One region of the Bacillus sp. P4_D3 genome, then DNA from elsewhere that is predicted to be linked to it. Evidence: riboswitches for the same ligand, from Rfam matches in the RefSeq annotation. Region 1 holds a riboswitch; the other holds the start of a gene.
The links. Region 1 has a riboswitch for S-adenosylmethionine ahead of AC1DTM_RS04535 (ABC transporter permease). Riboswitches for the same ligand answer to the same signal wherever they lie in the genome.

Region 1 (11,887 bases):
ATGGTCCGTTCGTAATTAACTCTTTTGGATCCGTTTTTAATTTATTATTATCATCAATTGATTTTTTAGATAATGGAATAAATAATGAACTTGCTAATTTTTGTTTAATAGAAGCAACTGGGTGCTCAAGTGTTACCTTTAATGTTTGAGGATCAACGACTTGAATACCAACTTGTCCTTCTTCACCTTTTCCAGTATTATATGCCTCTGCTCCTTTAATAAAATACATTTCTGTCGCATTCATAGAACCTGTTTTCGGGTTTAATAATCGCTTCCATGCGAACTCAAAATCATTTGCTGTAATAGAAGAGCCATCTGACCATTTAATATCTTTCTTTAAATGAATTGTATATTCAGTTCCATCCGCATTTACTTCTTCTTTCTCCGCCAATTCATTTTGATATTTCCCATCACTATCTTGCGTATATAAACTTGAAAACAACTGCCCAATTACATAACCTGACGTGCTATCTGTCGCAATAGCGGAATCAAGTGTATATGGATCACTACTAATATTCGTTACTAATCGATCTCCTTCCCCCTTACCAGCACTTGCCTTTTGCGTCTCTTTCTTACCGCAAGCGACAGAAGTTATTGCTAAAACAGTCATAATGACAAACAGTAAAAACTTCTTCATCCTATATTCTCCTTTAACCTGAAATTTTTGGTGTTGATGCTAATAATGTTTTTGTATAAGAATGTTGTGGATTACGGAATACTTCTTCCGTATTTCCAAATTCAACAAGTTCTCCTTTGTATAAGACAGCCACTTTTTCACATAAATAGTGAACCATCGGTAAATCATGTGCGATAAATAAATATGTATAGCCTTGTTCCTTTTGAATCTTTTGCAGCAAATGTACAATTTGGATTTGCAGTGAAACATCTAATGCTGAAATTGGTTCATCAAGGATTAATACTTCTGGCTCACATAATAGCGCTCTTGCAATGGCAATACGTTGACGTTGTCCACCGCTAAATTCGTGGGGATAACGATCAATATATCGTCTATCTAATCCAACACGCTCTAGTGCATCACCTGCGACTTTATCTTTCAATCCTTTATCGCCTAAACTGAATGAAATATATCCTTCCGTTACGCTATCGCGTACTTTCCAGCGCGGATTTAATGCAGCTGTGGAATCTTGAAAAATAAACTGTACTTTCTGTAAGAAATTCCGCTTATTAGCTGACTTCAGCGTGTGAACAACTTGACCGTTATAATCAATTTCACCAGACGTTGGTTTTTCAATCCCAGCTATGAGCTTACCAAGTGTTGTTTTTCCTGAACCACTTTCTCCGATAATGCCAAGAGTTGTTCCTTTCGGAATAGAAAGTGATATACCTTTTAGCGCCGCAATTTCTTTATTTTTACTTCCATATGTTTTTGTGACTTGTTTTACAGCTATTAAATCTGTCGTCATGAAGCATTCACCTTCTCTTTTGATTTCGCTTTATTATGCTCCAGAATATGCTGCCAGCAATGTGAACTATGCTCCTCAGAATATGTTGTTCTCTCTGGGAAACGATGAATACATTCTTTTATCGCTACTGGACAACGATTCACAAACGGGCACCCAAAACTATTTAACGTTTCAATTGAAGGTGTTGTTCCCTCAATTGCTCTAAGTACCTTTTCTGAATCATCCATATTTGGAATTGCTTGCAATAAGCTTTTCGTGTAAGGATGCTTAGGAGAGCCAATTACTTCCCCTATCGTTCCTTTTTCAACAACACGGCCCCCGTACATAACTACCACCCGGTCAGCTATTTCACGCACAAGTGCCAAATCGTGAGTAATTAATAAAATACTCGTATTTTGTTTTTCTTTTCGCTCTTTTAATAACCCCATAATTTGTTTTTGAATTGTTACATCTAACGCCGTTGTAGGTTCATCTGCAATAACGAGCTTCGGATGACATGCAAACGCAATTGCTAAACAAATACGCTGCCTCATACCTCCGCTCAACTGATACGGATATTGTTCAAAGCGTTTCTCTGCTTCATGTATCCCTAAATCATTTAGTAAGTTAACTGCAATTTCTTTTGCCTCTTTTTTCGATTTCTTTTCATGCTGCACAATTACTTCTGTAATTTGTCTTCCCACCTTCATCGTCGGATTTAAAGATGAAAGCGGGTCTTGAAAGATAAAGGAAATATCTTTCCCGCGAATTTGATTCCATTCTGATTCTTGTAAATCCGTTAATTCCTTTGATTGGAAAGATATATTTCCATCATCAATATGAATCGATTCTTGATTTAAGCCGATAATTGATTGTGCTGTAACACTTTTTCCTGAACCACTTTCTCCAACAAGTGCAACTATTTCACCTTCGTTAATAGAAAAGGAAACATGCTTCACAATTGCTTGCTTACTATTCTCTTTTTCAACGGCCAACGTTACGTTTTCTAAAGATAAGATTTGTGCCATGTTTTTTCTCCTTTCGATTACGTTTTACGATTTTCGGATCAATCGCATCTTGCAAACCATCACCAATCGCATTAAATGCGAACATGATTAGTGCAATCATGATTGCCGGGAAGAAAAGTTGCCACCATTCTCCGCTTAGTAATGTCCCGAGTGCATCGTTCGTCATCGTGCCCCAGCTCGCTGCTGGTGATTGTACTCCAAGTCCGATAAAACTTAAAAATGATTCTGAGAAAATAGCTGCTGGAATTGTAAATGATAAATTTACGATAATAATCCCTGTTAAGTTTGGAATTAAATGCCCATATATAATTTTCATATGAGGTGTACCTAATCGCTCTGCTGCGACAACAAATTCTCTTTGCTTTAAAGACAAGACTTGTGCTCTAATGAGACGTGCCATGCCAATCCATCCCGTTAACGCAAGGGCGATTATAATTGTAAAAAGTCCTGGTTTCATAACGATTAATAGTAAAATAACAATTAATAAATATGGGATACCGTATAACACTTCAATCCCTCTTATAATCCACTCATCAATTAACGTTCCAAGACGATTACGCCCTCTCACATATCCACTAAAACCTCCGATAAGTACACCAAGCCCTATATCAAGAGCTGCCGCTACCAATCCAACTGTTAATGAAATTTTCCCACCAGCCCAAGTACGCGCCCAAATATCTCTCCCTAAATCGTCTGTTCCGAACCAATGCTCACTACTAGGCGGTAAATTAGTTGCTTCTTTTACTTGTTCACTCGCAGTAAATGACGTTAAACTTTCGCCAATAAGCGAGAAAACAATAATTAGTAATAACGTCACTGCCCCTAAAACTGCTATAGGGTTTGATATAAACTTGCGAAACACTTCCTTTTTTCGGCTAATCGTTTGCTGATCTTTATTTATCGTTAATTCTTTTTTCTCTTCATTCGTTAATAACTGGTCATTAATTTCATAAGCCCCCATTTAAACATTCCCCTCCTTACGTAATAGAACGAATACGCGGATCAACAATACGATGAATGATATCTGTAATAAAAATACATACAATTAATAGCGAACTATAGAAAATGGTTGTTCCCATAATTACCGGATAATCTCGGTTAAAAATACTATCTACAAAATATTTTCCTAAACCAGGAATTGAAAAGATTTTTTCAATAATGAAAGTTCCTGTTAAAAGTCCAGCCATTAATGGGCCAACAAATGTAAGTACCGGAACAATTGCATTTCGAAGAGCATGTCTTATAATGATTTTCTTAATTGGTATACCTTTTGCTCTCGCTAGCTTAATATAATCACTCTGCAACACTTCAATCATATTAGAGCGAACAAATCTTGTAATAACTGCGATTGGCCCGAGCGCTAATGCGAAAGAAGGTAATACAGTATGCTCAAACGTTCCCCACGACGCCACTGGTAGTAATTCAAATTGGATGGCGAACACTTGTATAAATAGTGGCGCTAAAATAAAACTAGGAATAGAAATACCGAGAATCGCAAGCAAGCTCACACTATAATCAATCACTTTCCCATGATATAGCGCGGCAAATGTACCTGCGGCAATTCCGACTAACAATGAAATAACAAGTGCTTGTAAACCAATAATTGCCGATGGTCCAAAACCAGTTGTTATAATTTCCGATACACCTTGACCTGTTGATTGAACAGATTCACCAAAATCAAAATGAACTACCCCATCCAAATAAGCAACATACTGATTCCATAACGGTTCATCCAGGTGATACTTAGCTCTCATGTTTTGTATCACTTCTTCAGGAAAGATTTTCGCATCTGACGAAAATGGATCCCCTGGAATAATATGCATAATTAAAAATGTTACTGTCGTAATGACCCATAGCGTAAACACCATAACCGATAGTTTTTTAATAACATACACTTCGATAACCCCCTAAACAAATGAATTTACTTTGTTTTATTGACATATTTGTTCCTATTACTCCTTTTCCACTTCTTAAAACACAAAAAGCCTTGATCTTAAAAAATAAGATCAAGGCTTAATAAAACTATGCCCATCACTTATCTTTCAAGCCTTGCTTGCTGGAATTAGCACGGTGTTCTATTACAGAACCCGCTGCTGAGGTGTCATAGGGCCAGTCCCTCTACCTCTCTGGATAAGTAAATTGCTATATTATTATTTGGTTCAAATTGTATATTTTGAATTATAATTCTGAAAAAATGAAAAGTCAATCTAATTGGATATATTTAGAAAAATCAGTTTTTGATGGCATTATTTCTTAAAATCACTACTTTAACTTATAATAAAGGTAATTACTTTAAAGGAGTTATAAGATGGATCCCTTACTTCTGGCTACTATAGGATTGCCATTAACAATTGTCATACTCGTTATCATTGGTTTCTATAAACTCTTCATTAAAAAGAAACGTATCACTTCTTTTTATACACCCTTCGATAATATTACTGGACAAACAATTTCAGAATTTCACGAAGAGCAGAAGGTATTAGTATGCGAGGATGAAGACGGAGATGGTAAGAAGAAAAAATAACCTTGCGCATGCGCAAGGTTATTTTTTCGTTTCTGTTTGAAAACGTTTATAGTATGTCGATGCTGTTGAAAAATTAATTTCTATATCACGAATCAACGATGAATCTTCTTCTTTAGCTAACTTCTGTAATTTTTTCATCGCTTGTTCTGATTCATTTAAGAAACCAACATACATTTCATGTTCTTGTTCTTTCGACTTCGGTACATGAATTTCTTTACGCATATGATCTATATCTTCTAACATGCCCGTTGTTACATTTTGCACGTCTTCCTTAAATTTAGCATTAGTTATTTCCTTACCGCCCTTTTCTTTTGCCACTTCAAATAACTGTAACGCTTTATTAATTTCCTTGTTCATCTTCGCATCATACTTTTCATGTACCTCACGATACACTTTCGTATCTTCTGTCTGTTCAGTAGATTGCTCTACCTTTTCTTTCGGTTCCTTCGTATCTTTCGTGTCTTTATTTCCATTACATCCCGCTAGAAGGAGCATACCCCCAAGCATTGCAATACCGAAAACCTTCTTCATCTCTTATTCTCCTTTTATCTACATCTACTACGAATTACAGTTTCTCTTATCTCCACTTGTTTTATTATACCGAGAACGTCCTAAATTTTGCACTTAAGATGATCTCTTAATAAATATACACACATTTTTGTCACATTATCGTCACTTTATGCAAGTAACTTCACCACTCTACCTTACAAAACTGTAAGCACACATAGAGAACAAACCATGCTAGACTTACATATGCATAACGCAAGCGTAGTTAAGTTTTTAAGGAGAATCACCTATGTACAATACAATACCTTTTATGGGAGAAGATATTCGTGTCCTTATTCGTGAAAGATCACTTCATATTGAAAACACAGAAAACCTTCGCCGCGTATTAAAAAAGCAACATGCTCCATTTAAGTTAGCCCAATATTTAAAACAACAACATACAAATCAATTTCATACTGTGCTAAATATATCGGATAAATCATTAACAATCGAGATTATCGGTCATGTCTACATTGGAAATTTTGCAGATGTCTTAAAAGAAATTCCACGCATACCGAAGATTGCTCCTATTATCGTTGAGAGGGCATATAGAATTACAGATCATACTGATATTATTGACTGCGGGGAGAAAGAGGTCGACAGTAACCGCTGGGTATGGGATAAACTTGCTTTCTTATATGATGCGATCATGAATAATATGTATGAGTTATTTCAAAGAAATGAAAAAAAGAGCTGATTCAGAGAAATGTTTGAATCAGCTCTTTTTTGTTAAGCCTCTAAATTTTGTTTTTGTTGCAGTTCAAACTGCTGCTCACTTCTTTTTGCCATGAATAAATAGCATAACACAGCACCAATTTCACAAAGAGCTATAACAACACCCATAGGAAGTGCTGTATTACTTCCGCCAATACCTACTAGCGGTGCAACAAGCGCTCCTGAAATGAACTGTAATAAACCTAGTAAAGCTGATGCTGTTCCTGCTGCTTGTTTTTGATTTCTCATCGCTAACGAGAAGCCAGTTGTTGATACAACCCCAACACTTGATACAACGAGAAATAGCGAGCATAAAACACCGATTAGACCTATTCCTAATACGATTGTAAGTAGTAACGATAGACCGCCAACAGCCGCAATAACAATACCGGAAACAAATAATGTCTTCTCATTCACTTTCCCTGCTAAGCGGCCAGTAACTTGGCTAGCAATAATAATACCGATACCGTTAATTGCAAAGAACAAACTAAACTGTTGTGGTGATGCCCCGTATATATTTTGCAACACGAACGGTGAACCAGAAATATAAGCAAACATTGCAGCTGTTACTAATCCTTGCGACAATGCATAACCCATAAATAAACGATCTTTCAGAAGCTTTCCGTATGTCGCCAGCGTTCCCGACAAACCACCTGTCTCTCTTTCTTCAGGAGGTAATGTTTCACGTAATACGAAAGTAGATGATATTAGCATGAATACACTAATTGCTCCAAGAACGATAAAAACGCCGCGCCATGATGTGAACTGTAATAATTGCCCTCCAATAATCGGTGCCAAAATAGGTGCTGCTCCGTTTACTAGCATAAGCAGTGAGAAAAACTTCGTCATTTCAGAACCCGAATACATATCACGTACCATTGCACGTGATATAACGATACCAGCAGATCCTGAAGCACCTTGTAAGAAACGTAAAAGTACTAAACTCCAAATAGATGGTGCAACAGCACAAAGTAAAGAAGAAGCAACATAAATAATAAGAGCGATAATAAGAGGTTTGCGTCTTCCGTAAATGTCACTAATTGAACCAACAAATAACTGTCCCACTGAAAGCCCAAGCAGACAAGCAGTTAATGTAAGCTGCGCAAGGGATGCACTCGTTTGTAAATCATCCGTTAACTTTGGTAAAGAAGGCAAATACATATCAATAGATAATGGCCCAATTGCCGTAAGTGTCCCTAATACAAGAATCATCCATAACCTGTTTGTTTTTACAGGTTTATATACTTCGTGATTAACTTCATTCACTTTTTCCATTCACCCTTTCATATAACTACTTAACCGTAACAATTATAGTTACAACATAAATATACGTCAAGTATACCGTATTTTCCTGTTTAATAATGTAAAAAAAGCGATAGAATCTCTATCGCTTTACTTTTTCAAATTACTATTTGTAAATTTAGATACAGATGCCATCATTTCTCCTGTGTCTAAATATGTGATTTGAATTGGATCTCCTACTTCTGTAAACATTGCATATGGGAATTTCTTCGCCGGTACCATGAATACTTTTTGCTCGTTTTCTAATAGTACGTACACAATCGTATTTTCACCTGATTTTTCTTTATACACACGTTGTACAGTACCTTCTTTTTGCGCTTCTTTCCCATTTGAAGTCGGTCTAAATGAATCACCACTTCCACTCAGCGCATTTTTATAATTCTCAAGTGCTTCTTTTTGCGTTGAACCTGTTGCAAACACTTTTGCATTAGAAGCATATATAACAGTATGAGCACGTACTAATCCCCCGTCATCAATAACCGGTACAATCCAAGAAGGCTTACCATATACGTTATAAATAACCGGCATTGTTCCATGCCATTTCTCTCTCTTAAAGGAATTATCCACTACTTCTGTAGCAGCCGAACCGTCCATAATTCCCTTCACTTCTTTTCCGTTATAGTAATACAACTTTCCTGTACGTGCATCAACTAATGAGTAACCGAGGGCAGAATCTACTCCTTCTTTCGGAGAGGTGAAATCTGTAAAGTAATACAGTTTACCATCCTTTCCGAAGATTGGCGTAACGCCTTCCTTCGTCCCCCACTCAGTCGGAATCTTCATGTCAGTTTGTGAGAATTTCGTATTCCAAAATCCGTGAATATATTTTCCGAAGTACGTATTTAACGTAGATGCTGTTTCATGATTTAATACACCATCAACGAATTTAGGTGCATTCCCTTTATCATATCGTTTCACATCACCTGTTTGTGCATCAACAACGACAACGCCTTCTACTTCAAACCCTGATCTTCCTGAAATAAACTCACCGTATGTCATTGTATAATACGGTTTTCCTTTATCATCAACTTCAAATTTTGGTTTCCCTTTAAAAACTAAATCTGGCTCTGCTTTTCGAACAACACGTTCTAATTTATTACCGAAAAACATGCTTGGTACATACTTCATTTTATATCCAAGATGTAATTTCGCTTCCGCATCAGGATTTGTACCTGACATTGTTACGTAACCTGGAATTGTTTCCGCTTTACGTGCTTTAAAAAATCCCGAAACTTCTATCGGTGCTACATACAAGGCTTCACCATTTACCATTTGTGGCGTTAATTCCCCTAGCTCAAAATAAGCTACTTTCGGAATATCACCAAATACCTTTTTCATTTTATTTTCCGCTGTTTTAGGCGGAACTGTAAACGGTTGGTCATTTTCAGTAAATGGCTCCGAAATATCTTTCTCTACCTTCACGACCGAATCATATTTCTTTTGCGAGATTACTATATCGTGCAAATAACCAAAATAGCCGTAACTTGCGAGTAAAACAAACATTAGAAGTCCTTTTAACGTACCTTCTAATTTCCCTACCTGCTCTTGTGAGAATAAAACAAGCCCAATTAAAATCGCTACTGCAACAGAATAATGAGTAAGAATAGAATCTGCTCGATCATCAATTAGCCAAAAATATTCATAGATTGCAATACCTATCCAAAATAAAACAGGAATAACTAAAATAGATGATTTCTTACCCTTTACAACTTTCTCATTTCCTCCTTTATCCACCGCGCGAATTTTATTACCGCTTCTAGTCCATGGAATCAAAAATAAAGTGAGAATAGCTAAAACTATAAATTTCATCAAAGGCAATGTCCCCTTTTCTTTTGTCTTCTCCATAAGTATAACAAATAAAGGGTAATCAGGTAAAAATGGGTATGATTATATTTTTTTGCTACTTAATACAATTCCACTCACTACATATAAAACTGAAGCAATGTAAAAAATAGTCCCTATCGTAAAGAAATCCACTAGGTAACCAGTTGCAATTATAGCTACTCCGCCACCAATTGATGTCCATACATGGTATTTTCCAATTTCGTAACCAGCTTCCTTATGCGCTACCTTTCGTGCTAACGATGTCTTCTCCGTATTACGCTGCACAGCACCTAAAATACCCATTAAAATTTGGAGAATGTATACATGCCAAACTTCTGTTGCAATAGGGAAACAAAGCATTAATATAGCCATGGACCATGCGTATATAATTAATAACTTTCTATCACCTATCCTATCAGAGGTTCTTCCAACTAACGGATATACTAGAGCTGAAGTTAAGGCAAATAAACCGTACGCCCAGCCAAATTGCGAGAAACTATTTCCAACATTTCGAAGCAATAGTATATAAAAAGGAAATACCATGCTACCCGCCATCATAATAATGCTTTGTGAGGCCACAAATCTTCTATATGTCATTTGCTATACTCCTTATAAAATAAATTCACAAACCTTTCCTCTGGGTCTACTTCCTTCTTTTTCTGAAGGAATTCTTCTATGCGAGGATACGCTTTCTTTAGTTGCTCCTTTTCCGGATAAGAATAATACGGTAAATAATAACTTCCATTATGCTTTAAAGTAACATCAATCATCTTCTGAATGACCACTTTTGTTTTCTTTATTTCATCCTCAGAACGCCCTTGATTAATTAGAAGCACAAGCGCAAACATATCATCTTTCGCATAAGATAGCACCGCATTCTCATTCTTTTCTACATAGCGGATTGTAATGTTAAGAAGGTTTAATTCCTCTTCATTTAAAACGCTTCGCAAATCATCTATATACTCTGCAAAACCATCTATCGGTACAAAGTACTCTTGTAAAACTTCGGTCAAGTTTGGATTATCGTATTCCATAAAAGCACTATCAGATCTCATTACGTTATTTCGAGTTTCGTACTTACCATCTGTACGTTCAAAATAACTTCTTTGTATATCCCAAAATGCGCCCTTTCCCCAGTCACTATAACGTGATAATCCAAGTAAGAATTTCGGCGCAGCTATAATATTTTCTTCTTTTAATTTGCTGTACTCTTTCAACTTCTGTTGATCTTCTGCTAGTACATAATCTGTCACATACATTTCTTTTAAAAATGAATTTGAGGCAACAGAAATACGTGCTAAATGCATACGTATATTCTCGTCCCTTCGCACTTTATTCTTAAAGTATGAAGAGTATTCTTTATAATCTAGTACCTTCGTATGCGTTTCATACAATTCATCGTTTGTTAACTGTAGCGTCACATCTAAAATCACACCAAACAATCCATATCCCCCAATTACATACGGAAACAAATCAGCATTTTCTTCTCTACTTACATTACGCACTGTACCATCTGCCATTAACAATCTGAACGACTCTACTGTATCAATCAATGCTTCATGACGAATATCACGCCCATGTACATTTACACTTAATGAACCACCAACAGTAAAAATATTTTGAGATTGCATCACTTGAACTGCAAGACCATATGGATTGATTTTCTTTTGAATGTCATTCCATGTGACACCGCTTTGCACCCTAATCCTCTTCTTCTCCGGATCGAATTCTAATATTTCATTATACCCTTTCATATCAAGCATCGTACCGTTCGGATAATACGTCTGCCCGCCTTGGCTATGTTGCATACCTGCAATAGAAATCTTCTCTCCAGAAACATTTGCATCTTGCACTAACTTTTTTAATGAACTTTCATCCTCAGCATTTTCAACACGTTTAATTTTCGTTGGAAGCAACTTTCCTACATCGCTCATAATAGGATGTTCTAGTTTCTCTTTATATGTATATATAGAAGTCGCGAGCAACACTGTATATACTACAATGACAACTGCTATCTTTCTTTTTTTCAAATGGCACTCTCCTTTTCTAACGTTCTTCCTCTTCATATTTTACCTATTTTCCTTTAAAAAAGTATTAACAAAAAAGAGAGCGACCCTTTATTTTAGGTCCCTCCCTCATCAAGACTGTTACTTTGCTGCTGGCAGCTGTATTGGCTCAAACTTTTCGTACGATGTATATTTTGCATTCGTAATAATGTGTGCCTTATCCTCACCATTACTACTCATAATCATATCTATCTTCGCTGATTCATATTTAAAATCTTTTGTAATGATATATTCTGCATCCACTTCTTCTATCTTTGCATTTTGTGCTTGTAGCATTTTCTTCTGCGTTTCATCCATGCTAGCTAGCATGCTCTCTGTTTCTTGCCCTTTTAATATAAACTTCAGCTTATATTTATCTCCGCTTTTCTCCATCTTCATTTTATCTAAAACTACTGCTGGCACTTCTAAATTATCTATAATATCTTGAGTGACTTTCATCCCGCCAGCATTTAATTGCTCCTCCGGTACAGATATAACTTC
Region 2 (4,483 bases), on a different contig from region 1:
GAAACGCGTGTGAACATTGTTCCGCGCGTTTTTTGTCTATCTAAAAACGTGCTGCAATGAATAGAAGATTGGGGTTATGAGTTTTAGAGGAAATAAGGGAGGAATTCAAATGTATTTACACGGCACAAGCCGAATCAATGGGCAAGGACACTTAGAAATTGGAGGGTGCGATACGACGCAACTAGCAAAACAATACGGAACACCACTTTATGTATACGATGAAGAGTCTATTCGAGGAAAATGTCGTGCGTTTCATCGTGCTTTTAAAGAAAGTGGTTTCTCTTATCAAGTAGCATATGCTAGCAAGGCGTTCTTGTGCATGGAGATGTGCCGAGTAGCTCGTGAAGAAAATATGTCTTTAGACGTTGTCTCTGGAGGAGAATTATATACTGCACTCCAAGCAGGATTTCCGGCTTCGCGCATTCATTTTCACGGAAATAATAAAACAGAAGAAGAAATGATTATGGCTCTTCAGGCAAATATTGGTTGTTTTGTGGTAGATAATTTCTTAGAATTAGAAATTTTACATGATTTAGCAGTGCAACATGGGAAATTTGTGAACATATTAATCCGTGTAACGCCCGGAGTAGAGGCACATACACACGAATATATAACAACAGGTCAAGAGGATTCGAAGTTTGGATTTGGTGTTTCAAATGGTCAAGCGATGCAAGCAATTGAGCTAGCTTTGCAAAAATCAAATTATAATGTGCTAGGAATTCACTCGCACATCGGATCACAAATATTCGAAACGGCTGGTTTTGTTCGAGCAATTGAAGTACTACGTCAATTTTTAGAAGAAGTGAGAGAGCGAACAAACTATGTGGTGAAAGTATTAAATGTCGGCGGAGGTTTCGGTATACGTTATACGGAGTCTGATACACCGTTAACACTTGAAACGTATGTGCACGCTGTAACAAGTACGGTGAGAGAGCAGTTTACAGTATGTGAATACCCGCTTCCAGAAATATGGATTGAACCAGGTCGTAGTATTGTAGGTGATGCGGGAACAACAATTTATACAGTCGGAGCGGTGAAAGAGATTCCAGGCATAAGAAAATATGTTTCAGTCGATGGTGGGATGACAGATAATTTAAGGCCGGCTCTATATGGAGCACGTTATGAGGCGATGTTGGCGAATCGAGGGAATGATGAAAATGAGGAACTTGTTTCGATTGCTGGGAAATGTTGTGAAAGTGGAGATATGCTGATTTGGGATATTAATCTTCCTAAAGTTGCTTCTTCTGATTTACTAGCGATTTCTTGTACAGGGGCATATGGGTACTCGATGGCTAATAATTATAATCGTATTCGTAGACCGGCTGTAGTCTTTGCAAAGGGCGGAACATCACAAATTGTTGTAGAACGTGAAACATATGAAAATATTATTGGGAACGATCGCATACGTATTAAAGAACTTGTTTAAATATGAAAAAAGGAGTTGTTCAGGATGGGCAATTCCTTTTTTATAAAATAATTAAAATATATCGGAAAACTAGGATTGAAAAAATTCAGAATTATGATAAAATACAAATACAAAGCTTATCAAGAGAAGCTGAGGGAACTGGCCCTACGAAGCTCGGCAACCTGCTTATAGAAAGCAAGGTGCTAAATCCAGCAAAATGGAATCCATTTTGAAAGATAAGGTAAAATATATTACCGAACAGTCTTTTCGAAATGGGAAAGCTTTTTTTTATGAATAAAAAGGGGGGCTGTTTGCGTGAGCGTACGGGAACATTTTGATGAAGTGTCCGAAAAAATTCAAACGATGCTTGCTGATATGAAATATGGTTCAATTACAATTGTGGTGCAAGATGGAAAAGTGATTCAATTAGAGAAAAGTGAAAAGGTCCGTTTAAAGTAAAAAGCGCTGACTAGAAAAACTAGAGGCGGTTTTAATCTATTTTATAGATTAAAACCGTCTTTTTGCTTTTACAGGGGGAAAAAACATGTTGACGTATGAAACGTGGGAAGAAAATGGTATTTCATTTTCAGAAGAAGATGAAACGAAAGGCGCGCTATCAGTATTAAGTTGGGCTTATAAAGAATATAAAGGTGAAATTGTATATGCATGTAGCTTTGGAGTGGAAGGGATGGTTTTATTGCATCTTATAAACCAAGTAAATCCATCTGCTAAAGTTGTATTTTTAGATACAAATGTTCACTTTCAAGAAACGTACGAATTAATTAAAAAGGTACGAGAGAGATTTCCTTCATTAAATATTATAGAAAAACAGCCAGCACTTACACTTGAAGAACAGGCGAAGCTTCATGGAGAAAAATTATGGGAAAGTAATCCGAATCTCTGTTGTAAGATCAGAAAAATTTTGCCGCTAGAAAAATCATTAGCAGCCGAAAAAGCGTGGATATCAGGCCTTAGAAGGGAACAATCAGAAACGCGTAAGCATACAAAATTTGTGAATCAAGATCATCGTTTTCGGTCTATTAAAATTTGTCCGCTCATTCATTGGACTTGGAAAGAAGTTTGGCGATATGTATACAAACATAGTTTGCCGTATAATCCGCTACATGATGTTGGCTATCCAAGTATTGGGTGTGAAAAATGTACATTGCCTGTAGGAGATGGTGGCGACTCAAGAGATGGAAGATGGGCTGGGAAAATGAAGACAGAATGCGGACTTCATTTTCAATAAGATAAATCTTGAAATAAAGCTAAGAGGGGATATAAAAAGATGAGTACAACAAATAAATTAGTAAACCGTATTGATGAAACATATGACATATCGAATATTGTAAAAGAAATTGAGCTAGACAAAATTGCGCTTAGTGATTTAGAACTTCTGGCGATAGGGGGATATAGTCCACTTACAGGATTTTTAGGGAAGAGAGATTATGACTCAGTTGTAGAAACACTGCGCTTAGTAAACGGTAGTGTTTGGAGTATACCGATTGCATTACCAGTAACAGAAGAAGAAGCGGATAGATTGAAAATTGGAGAAGAAGTAAACCTGGTTAAAGATGGAACTGTATATGGTGTTATTCAAATAGAAGATATTTTTGTACCGGATAAAGAAAAAGAAGCGTTACTCGTGTATAAAACGACGGATGAGGCTCATCCAGGTGTGAAAAAATTGTACGATCGACCGAACGTTTACGTTGGAGGAGCTATTATTCTAATACAACGCTCTGAAAATAATCAGTTTGCTTCTTATTATTTAGATCCAATCGAAACAAGAGAAGAATTTAAAAAACGGGGATGGAAAACAGTAGTTGGTTTCCAAACACGCAATCCTGTACATCGTGCACATGAATATATTCAAAAATCTGCACTTGAAATTGTAGATGGTCTCTTTTTAAACCCGCTCGTTGGTGAAACGAAATCAGATGATATTCCAGCTGATGTAAGGATGGAAAGTTATGAAGTATTACTGCAAAATTATTATCCAAAAGATCGCGTTTTTTTAGGGGTATTTCCCGCAGCGATGCGTTATGCAGGACCACGTGAAGCGATATTTCATGCGCTTGTAAGAAAAAATTTCGGCTGTACACATTTTATTGTAGGGCGGGATCACGCTGGAGTGGGAAATTATTACGGAACATATGAAGCGCAGGAAATCTTTACTGACTTTACGGTGGAAGAGTTAGGAATTACGCCGCTATTTTTTGAACATAGTTTTTATTGCGTTAAATGTGAGGCGATGGCTTCGACAAAAACGTGCCCACACGAGAAAGCGGACCATGTTATTTTGTCAGGTACGAAAGTAAGAGAAATGTTACGAAATGGAGAGATTCCACCAAGTGCATTTAGCCGTAAAGAAGTAGTGGAAGTGTTAATTAAAGGTTTGAAGAAAGAAGCAGTAACAGAATAGGGAGAGAACGAGATGGATACAAATATTACTTGGCATGCAGCGTCTGTTTCAAAGGAAGAGAGAAGAGTGAAGAATGGTCATCATAGTTTTGTAATTTGGTTTACAGGCTTATCAGCTTCGGGTAAATCAACAGTAGCAAATGCGGTGGCTCGGAAACTATTTGAAAACAATATCGGAAACTATGTATTAGATGGGGATAACATTCGTCACGGTTTAAATAAGGATTTAGGTTTTTCTGAAAGTGAACGTATGGAAAATATAAGGCGTATTGGTGAAGTGGCGAAGTTGTTTGTAGATGAAGGAACAGTTGTCCTTACAGCGTTTATTTCACCATATCGAGTAGATCGTAAACAAGTTAGAGACCTTTTGGCAGCAAATGAATTTATTGAAGTCTTTGTGAAGTGTCCGATTGAAGAATGTGAGAAACGTGATCCGAAAGGACTTTATAAAAAAGCGAGACAAGGTGATATTAAGCAGTTTACGGGCATTGATTCACCGTATGAGGAACCAGAACGAGAAGAATTAATTGTAGAAACGCACAAGTATTCTATTGAAGAATGTGCAGAACAAATTGTGAAGTACTTACAAGAGCGTAGTTTCATATAGGGGGATAAAAGATGAGTTATGAAAAAGTGTGGGCTAATACTGAAAAA

Region 2: another riboswitch for S-adenosylmethionine. It lies ahead of AC1DTM_RS11010 (YezD family protein); the one in region 1 lies ahead of AC1DTM_RS04535 (ABC transporter permease).

The regions. Positions count from the first base shown of each region.
Region 1 is NZ_JBFUIN010000013.1:16,802-28,688, forward strand. It holds gene AC1DTM_RS04515 (peptide ABC transporter substrate-binding protein) at 1-637, opposite strand, end outside; gene AC1DTM_RS04520 (ABC transporter ATP-binding protein) at 651-1,424, opposite strand; gene AC1DTM_RS04525 (ABC transporter ATP-binding protein) at 1,421-2,431, opposite strand; gene AC1DTM_RS04530 (ABC transporter permease) at 2,388-3,392, opposite strand; gene AC1DTM_RS04535 (ABC transporter permease) at 3,409-4,326, opposite strand; SAM riboswitch class I at 4,464-4,568, opposite strand; gene AC1DTM_RS04540 (DUF3951 domain-containing protein) at 4,740-4,955, shown strand; gene AC1DTM_RS04545 (hypothetical protein) at 4,974-5,486, opposite strand; gene AC1DTM_RS04550 (hypothetical protein) at 5,752-6,198, shown strand; gene AC1DTM_RS04555 (multidrug effflux MFS transporter) at 6,231-7,490, opposite strand; gene AC1DTM_RS04560 (DUF3981 domain-containing protein) at 7,608-9,326, opposite strand; gene AC1DTM_RS04565 (MFS transporter) at 9,405-9,938, opposite strand; gene AC1DTM_RS04570 (FAD-binding oxidoreductase) at 9,935-11,371, opposite strand; gene AC1DTM_RS04575 (outer membrane protein assembly factor BamD) at 11,489-11,887, opposite strand, start outside.
Region 2 is NZ_JBFUIN010000068.1:3,060-7,542, reverse strand. It holds gene lysA (diaminopimelate decarboxylase) at 110-1,426, shown strand; SAM riboswitch class I at 1,540-1,648, shown strand; gene AC1DTM_RS11010 (YezD family protein) at 1,721-1,864, shown strand; gene AC1DTM_RS11005 (phosphoadenylyl-sulfate reductase) at 1,950-2,654, shown strand; gene sat (sulfate adenylyltransferase) at 2,694-3,830, shown strand; gene cysC (adenylyl-sulfate kinase) at 3,843-4,436, shown strand; gene AC1DTM_RS10990 (nitrite/sulfite reductase) at 4,448-4,483, shown strand, end outside.